DNA from 2 places in the Cyanobium sp. WAJ14-Wanaka genome. Region 1 is predicted to be linked to the other one. Evidence: predicted binding sites of a transcription regulator. Region 1 holds the regulator's gene; the other holds the start of a gene.
The links. The regulator HrcA, encoded in region 1, represses chaperone genes, less so after heat shock. The targets are predictions, from matches to a motif close to TTAGCACTCNNNNNNNNNGAGTGCTAA.
Positions count from the first base shown of each region.

Region 2: the regulator HrcA is predicted to act here: its motif matches at 2,410-2,436, upstream of groES (co-chaperone GroES).

Region 1 covers NZ_JAGQAZ010000002.1:72,146-76,159, forward strand. The annotation lists gene KBY49_RS07155 (DUF3352 domain-containing protein) at 1-756, opposite strand, end outside; gene KBY49_RS07160 (rhodanese-like domain-containing protein) at 808-1,152, shown strand; gene KBY49_RS07165 (heat-inducible transcriptional repressor HrcA) at 1,298-2,242, shown strand; gene trpB (tryptophan synthase subunit beta) at 2,253-3,512, opposite strand; gene KBY49_RS07175 (translation initiation factor) at 3,568-3,912, shown strand; gene cysC (adenylyl-sulfate kinase) at 3,959-4,014, shown strand, end outside.
Region 2 covers NZ_JAGQAZ010000001.1:1,136,236-1,140,249, forward strand. The annotation lists gene KBY49_RS06390 (ammonium transporter) at 1-70, opposite strand, end outside; gene groL (chaperonin GroEL) at 289-1,923, opposite strand; gene groES (co-chaperone GroES) at 2,013-2,324, opposite strand; gene atpD (F0F1 ATP synthase subunit beta) at 2,578-4,014, shown strand, end outside.

The DNA of each region.
Region 1 (4,014 bases):
CGGCAGGCCCAACCATGGGGCCATCGCCTCTGGTCGGGCAGTGAGCAGGGCAGAACCCTGGGCCAACCGCTTCACCCCAGCCTGGAAGCTGGCGGTGGTGGCCTGGTTGAGGCCATCGATCTGGGAAACGTCGAGGGCCTGTTGGAGCACGCCCTGGCCGGAGGCGATCAGCACCAGGTCGTCGTTGATTAGGGCGGTGGCCAGGGGCATCGGGGTGGAGCCCACCAGGGCGCCGCGGCCGCTGATCAAACCCATGCCCCGATAGGTGCTGACCTGCACATCGGTGCCGGCGAGGCTGCGGACTTGCCAGAAACGCTGTAGGAAGCGCCTGGCTCCATCGCCATGGCGGCTGCGCAGGGCCAGTAACCAACCCTGGGGCGCCTCTGACGATCCCCCGTTGATCAAGGCCAGGCTGGTCTCCGGACCCAGCCAACTGGCCAATTCGGCCTGGTAATCGATCCCGGCGGCGGCAAAGGCGCCATCGCGCAAACGGGCAACGGTTGCGGCCGCCTGGTGGCGCCGGGCCGTGGGCGCCACGGCCCGGCCATAGACCACGGGCTGCTCTGGATCGGTGAGCCAGTAAAGGCTTAAGGGCGTTAGGCGCGGCACAAAACGGGCTGCCATGGGCACCGCCAGCAGCTGGTTCTGCAACTTCAGCGGTGACTGGCGCAGCACGATCCACCAACCTCCAAAACCGAGGCTTGCCAACACAATCGCCACCGCCAGCACAACGGCCAGGAAGGGGCGGGCCTTCATGCGCCCAAAGCAGGATGGGTCCATCTTGACCTGAACCGGCGCGATTGCCCCATGGCCAGCCCCCAAACAATCCGGCCCCAGGAACTCCAGCAAAGCCTGGAGAGCGGTGAGCCCATCCAGCTGGTGGACGTCAGGGAGATGGAGGAGTTGGCCCTGGCCCGCCTCCCCTACCCGGTGCTGCACCTGCCCCTAAGCCAGTCGGAGCAATGGATGGGCAGTCTGGAGGAGCAGCTGGATCGGCAGCGACCGGTGGCCGTGATCTGCCATGCCGGGGTGCGCAGCTGGCATTTCGCCTGCTGGCTGATGGAGCAGCACGGCTACGAGCAGGTATGGAACCTGCAGGGCGGCATTGATTCCTGGAGCGTCGAAGTAGACCGCAGCGTGCCCCGCTACTAGCCGGCAGCCCAGGGGGCTTTCCTACTGTTTGCGCAAGCCACGTTGCCTGGGCCCCTTGTCTCAGAGCGCCCTACCGCTGCGTCCCCTCTCCCTGAGGCCCCCATCCCAGCGCCCCCTCTCGCTTCGCCAGCGGGAAGTGCTGCAGATGGCCGTGCGGCACTACGTGGACACGGTGGAACCGGTGGGCAGCGGCACCCTGGTGCGGCGCTTTGGGCTAGCCGCCAGCCCCGCCACGGTGCGTTCGGCGATGGGGGCCCTGGAACAACGGGGCCTACTCACCCAGCCCCATACCTCGGCGGGCCGGATCCCCAGCCAGGAGGGCTATCGCCTCTTTGTGGACCAGCTGCTGCCCGCCCCAGGAGCTGGAGCCCTGCAATTGCAGCGGGAATTGCTGGATCTGAGCCTGCCCTGGGCGGCCCTCGACGATCTACTACTGCACCTCGGCCGGCGCCTAGCCGACCTCACGGGCCTACTGAGCCTGATCACCAGGCCCCAGCGGCCTGAGGGCCAGGTGCAAGCCCTCAGGCTTGTTCCCAGGGGTGATCGGCTGATGGTGTTTGTGGTGGGAGGCGCCGCTGCCAGCAGCCATCTCAACCTGCCCCTAGCCGGCCACCAACCGGGTGATTTGGCCGCCCTGGAGCGCTGGGTTACGGACCAACTCCAGGGGCCATCGCACAAGCCGATCGACTGGAACAACCTGCCGCGCCAATTGGGCCGTCCCGGCGCCCTATTGCGCCAAGCCCTCGATGCCCACGCAGAGGCCGAACAGCGCCATGGGGCCGGGGCCGTGGCCACCGGCCTGGCGGGCCTACTGGGGCAGCCGGAATTCAGCCAAACGGCCCAGCTGAGGCCCTTGGTCGAACTGGTGGAGGAGGCACCCCAGCAGCTCCTCCAACAGGGAAATGTGTGCATTGGGGCAGAACATCCCCACCAGGCCCTGCGCCAGTGCGCCGTGGTTCAGGCCAGCTATCGCAGTGGCGATGGGGGCTTGGGCCATGTGGCCCTGGTGGGACCAATGCGGATGGCCTATGCCACCGCCCGGGCTGCGGTGGCCTCGGTGGCAGAGCTACTGGAGCGACTCCTGGCCTGAAAACCAGCCATCAGCCCATCAGGGAACCGCCGAGCTTTTCGGCCACAGTGTTGACGTCCTTATCGCCCCGACCCGACAGGTTGAGCACCAACTCAGTGCCAGGGGCCAGGGTCGGGCAGAGCTTCTCCAGCCAGGCAAAGGCGTGGGCCGTTTCCAGGGCCGGGATGATCCCTTCAAGCTGGCAGAGCAGCTGGAGGGCATCGAGGGCCTCCGCATCGGTGACGGCGCCGTATTCAGCCCGGCCGATCGTTTTGAGGTAGCTGTGCTCGGGGCCCACGCCGGGGTAATCGAGGCCGGCGCTAATCGAGTGGGCCTCCTGCACCTGGCCTTCGCTGTCCTGGAGCAGCAGGCTCATGGCGCCGTGCAACACCCCCACCCGGCCTTCGGTGATCGTGGCGGCATGGCGGCCGGTGGCAACGCCATCGCCTGCGGCTTCCACCCCCACCAGGCGCACATTGGCATCCTCTACGAAGGGGTGGAACAGGCCCATGGCATTGGAGCCACCGCCCACACAGGCCACTAAAACATCGGGGTTGCGGCCAAAGGCCTCATGGCACTGGCGCTTGGTTTCCTCGCCGATCACGGCATGGAAATCGCGCACCAGCATTGGGAAGGGATGGGGGCCGGCCACCGAACCGAGGATGTAGTGGGTGCTCTCCACGTTGGTCACCCAGTCGCGGATCGCTTCGCTGGTGGCGTCCTTGAGGGTGGCGGTGCCGGCGGTCACCGGTTGCACCCTGGCCCCCAGCAGGCGCATGCGGAACACGTTCAGGGCCTGGCGGCGCATGTCTTCTGCGCCCATGTAAATGACGCAATCCAGGCCGAAGCGGGCGCAGACCGTCGCTGTGGCAACGCCGTGCTGGCCGGCACCGGTTTCGGCAATGATCCGTTTTTTGCCCATGCGCAGGGCCAACAGCGCCTGGCCCAGGGCGTTGTTGATCTTGTGGGCACCAGTGTGGTTGAGGTCTTCCCGTTTCAGCCAGATCCTTGGCCCGCCCTCGGCGCGGCGGTAATGCTCGGTGAGCCTTTCCGCCTCATAGAGGGGATTGGGGCGCCCCACATAGGTGCGCAGCAGGTGGTTGAGCCGGTCGGTGAAGGCCGGATCCTTCCAGGCTTCCGCAGCGGCCTGCTCCAGCTCCCCCAGGGCCGGGATCAGGGTTTCGGGAACGTATTGGCCGCCGAACTGGCCATAGCGGCCGAGGCTGTTGGGCCGGGCATCCAGGGCCAGGGCTGCCGGATCAACGGAAGTCAAGGGGAAGGTGCTGGTCACCGGCTGCGGTGCGTTGTGATGTAAGGGTAAGAACTTGAGAACACAGACCAAGGCCATGACCAAGGGCGGCTGGCAGGAATTCAGCAATGCCGAGAGCCTGAAACGGCCCACGGCTGGGGGGGCTGGCAATGGTGGGGCTGGCGGCGGGCTGCCCAAAAACCAGCAGCGGGTGCGGGTGCAGCGCACCAAAACCGGCAAGGGCGGAAAGCTGGTGACAGCCATCAGCGGCCTGGAGGCCCCAGAGGCGGAACTCAAAACCCTGCTCAAACAGCTCAAGGCCAGCGCCGGTACCGGCGGCACCCTCAAAGACAACCTGATCGAATTGCAGGGCGACCAAGTGGCCCTGGCCCTTAACACCCTGGAGCAGGCGGGCTACCGGCCCAAGCAGGCAGGCGGCTGAGCCACCAGCAAGAATGCCGGCCACGAACTCACCCGCAGCAGCAGCCATGACCAAGAGCCCCTACGGCGAGCTCAGCAACCAGGGTGCCTCCACCAACATCGC
Region 2 (4,014 bases), on a different contig from region 1:
GCGTCATCATCAACACCAGGGCCGCGCACAACAGCACAAAGCCGTTGTTGGCGCTTTGTAAGGCTTGCACTACGGGGGCGGGAGCGAAAGAACCAAGCTGCGGGGCCAAGGCGCAGCGTTTAGTAGCAGTCGCTACTAAAGCTCCAATTTCTGTTCAATTCGCTACCGAATAGGGGCTCCGGCGGGCGGGCATAAAAAAAGAGGACCCGCAGGTCCCCTTGATACGACTGAAGAATTGGAGATTGGGTGATCCGAAGACCACCCGCCCTGAGAGCAATCGCCCTGAGATCAATAGTCGAAGTCGCCGCCGCCCATGCCGCCGCCGGCGGGAGCAGAGTCCTTCTTATCGGGCATGTCGGCCACGATGCACTCGGTGGTGAGCACCATGCCGGCGATGGAGGCCGCGTTCTGGAGGCCAGAGCGGGTCACCTTGGCGGGGTCCACGATGCCGGCAGCCAGCATGTCGACATACTCACCGGTAGCTGCGTTGTAGCCCTCGTTGAAGGGCTTGTTCTTGACGTTCTCAGCCACCACAGCGCCATTTACACCAGCGTTCTGGGCAATGCGCATCAGGGGGGCGGTGAGGGAAGAAGCCACGATCGTGGCGCCGATCAGCTCTTCGCCGGAGAGGTTGGCCTTGGCCCACTCCTCGAGGGCGGGAGCCAGGTGGGCCAGGGTGGTGCCGCCACCAGGAACGATGCCTTCTTCAACAGCCGCCTTGGTGGCGTTGATGGCGTCTTCCAGGCGCAGCTTCTTGTCCTTCATCTCGGTTTCGGTGGCAGCACCCACCTTCACCACGGCGACGCCGCCACTCAACTTGGCCAGACGCTCCTGCAACTTCTCCTTGTCGTAGGAGGAGTCGGTTTCGTCCATCTGCTTGCGGATTTGCTCGCAGCGGGCCTTCACCGCAGCCTCGTTGCCTTCGGCCACGATGGTGGTGGTGTCCTTGTTGATGGTGATGCGACGGGCGGTACCCAGCATCTCCAGCTTGGCGTTCTCCAGCTTCAGACCGGCGTCTTCGGTGATCAGCTGACCGTTGGTGAGAACGGCGATGTCCTCGAGCATGGCCTTACGACGGTCGCCAAAACCAGGAGCCTTGACGGCCGCCACGTTCAGCACACCGCGCAGGCGATTCACCACCAAGGTGGCTAGGGCTTCCTTCTCGATGTCTTCGGCGATGATCAGCAGGGGCTTGCCGGTGCGGGCGATCTGCTCAAGAACGGGCACCAGGTCTTGCACCAGGCCGATCTTCTTGTCGGTAAGAAGGATGTAGGGCTCTTCGAGCACCGCTTCCATCCGCTCGGTGTCGGTGGCGAAGTAGGGCGAGATGTAGCCCTTGTCGAAACGCATGCCTTCGGTGACCTCCAGCTCGGTGGTCATCGACTTGCCCTCCTCGAGGGAGATCACGCCCTCCTTGCCCACCTTGTCCATGGCGTCGGCGATCATGCGGCCCACCTCTTCGTCGTTGCCGGCGGAGATGGTGCCCACCTGGGCAATGGCGGTGCTGTCGCTGATGGGCTTGGCGTGCTCCTCGATCTTTTTGACGAGGAATTCGGAAGCCTTGTCGATGCCCTTTTTAAGGGTGATCGCGTTGGCGCCGGCGGCCACGTTGCGCAGGCCAGCCTTGACCATGGCGTGGGCCAGGACGGTGGCGGTGGTAGTTCCGTCACCGGCGGCGTCGTTGGTCTTGCTGGCGGCCTGACGGATCAGGGCCACACCGGTGTTTTCGATGTGGTCTTCCAGTTCGATCTCTTTGGCGATGGTGACGCCGTCATTGATGATCTGGGGGGCGCCGAACTTCTTCTCGAGCACCACGTTGCGGCCCTTGGGGCCCAGGGTCACTGCAACGGCTTCGGCAAGGATGTCGATGCCTTTTTCGAGAGCCCGACGGGCTTGCTCGTTATAAATAATGCGCTTAGCCATGGAAGGCGATCTATCGAAAGGATGGGAAAAAGCTTGGTTTGATCAAACTCAGAAGAGCTTGATCAGTCAGTGCCTATCAGCTGAGCAAGTCAGTTGACGATGGCCAGGATGTCCTTCTCGGACAGCAGCACGAACTCATCGGAGCCGAGCTTGATGTCGGTGCCGGCGTACTTGGAATAGAGCACCTTGTCGCCCACGCCCACTTCAGGGGCTTGGCGGGAGCCATCGTCGTTGCGCTTGCCAGGACCAACCTGCACCACTTCGCCCACCTGGGGCTTTTCCTTGGCGGTGTCAGGAAGAAGGATGCCTCCGGCGGTTTTTTCTTCCGACTCGGAAACCTTGATGAAAACGCGGTCTCCGAGGGGCTTGACCGTGGAGACGCTGAGAGAAACAGCAGCCATGAATAAATTGCGGGAGCAACGGCATGACGTCTGAGACGCCACAGGGATACGGGCCAGGCAGCTTGCTGCAACGGATTGCAGCCAACTGGCACTCGAGCCCGCTGAGTGCCAACCCTATGGGGCCCTGGAGCCGCTGACCAGGCCGGTCCTGTGCGGTTGACCGAACCGCCCATGGGCGGCCAGGCGCGGTGATAAGGTCGTGCCGCTTCAGGCGGGATGGTCCCGCCGTGCGCTCCCTGCGTCTTACTTATTTATGGCTGCTGCTACCGCCACCGGCACCAAAGGCATCGTCCGGCAGGTCATTGGCCCCGTGCTCGACGTTGAATTTCCGGCCGGCAAGCTGCCCAAGATTTACAACGCGCTTCGGATTGAGGGTAAAAATTCTGCCGGTCAGAACGTTGCCCTGACTGCAGAAGTGCAGCAATTGCTCGGCGACCACCGCGTCCGCGCAGTGGCCATGAGCAGCACCGACGGCCTGGTTCGGGGCATGGAAGCCCTCGACACCGGCTCGCCCATTTGCGTTCCCGTGGGCGAGGCCACCCTGGGCCGCATCTTCAACGTGCTCGGCGAACCCGTAGACGAGCAGGGCCCGGTCAAAACCACTGAAACCGCCTCTATTCACCGTTCGGCACCAAGCCTTACCGAGCTTCAAACCAAACCCACGGTTTTCGAAACCGGCATCAAGGTGATCGACCTCCTGGCTCCCTACCGCCAGGGCGGCAAGGTGGGCCTATTCGGTGGTGCTGGCGTTGGCAAAACCGTGTTGATCCAGGAGCTGATCAACAACATCGCCAAGGAGCACGGCGGCGTGTCCGTGTTTGCTGGCGTGGGTGAGCGCACCCGTGAAGGCAACGACCTCTACGAAGAATTCAAGGAATCCGGCGTTATCAACTCCGAGGACCTCAGCAAGTCGAAGGTGGCCCTCTGCTACGGCCAGATGAACGAGCCCCCCGGCGCCCGGATGCGCGTGGGTCTCTCGGCCCTGACCATGGCTGAGCACTTCCGCGATGCCAACAAGCAGGACGTGCTGCTGTTTGTCGACAACATCTTCCGCTTTGTGCAAGCCGGTTCGGAAGTTTCGGCTCTGCTAGGCCGCATGCCCTCGGCCGTGGGCTACCAGCCCACCCTGGGTACCGACGTCGGCATGCTCCAGGAACGGATCACCTCCACCCTGGAGGGCTCCATCACCTCGATCCAGGCCGTCTATGTGCCTGCGGACGACCTAACTGACCCCGCCCCCGCCACCACCTTTGCCCACCTGGACGCCACCACCGTGCTGAGCCGCGGCCTGGCATCCAAGGGCATCTATCCCGCCGTGGATCCCCTGGACTCCACCAGCACCATGCTCCAGCCCGCCGTGGTGGGTGATGAGCACTACCGCACCGCCAGGGCCGTCCAGTCGACTCTGCAGCGCTACAAGGAGCTCCAGGACATCATCGCGATTCTTGGTCTCGACGAACTGTCGGAAGACGACCGTCGCACCGTGGATCGGGCCCGCAAGATCGAGAAGTTCCTCTCCCAGCCCTTCTTTGTGGCCGAGATCTTCACCGGTCAGAAAGGTGAGTACGTGAAGCTCGAAGAAACCATCAAGGGTTTCAACATGATTCTGGCCGGAGAACTCGACGACCTGCCCGAAGCAGCTTTCTATCTCGTTGGCAACATCGACCAGGTCAAGGCCAAGGCCGCCAAG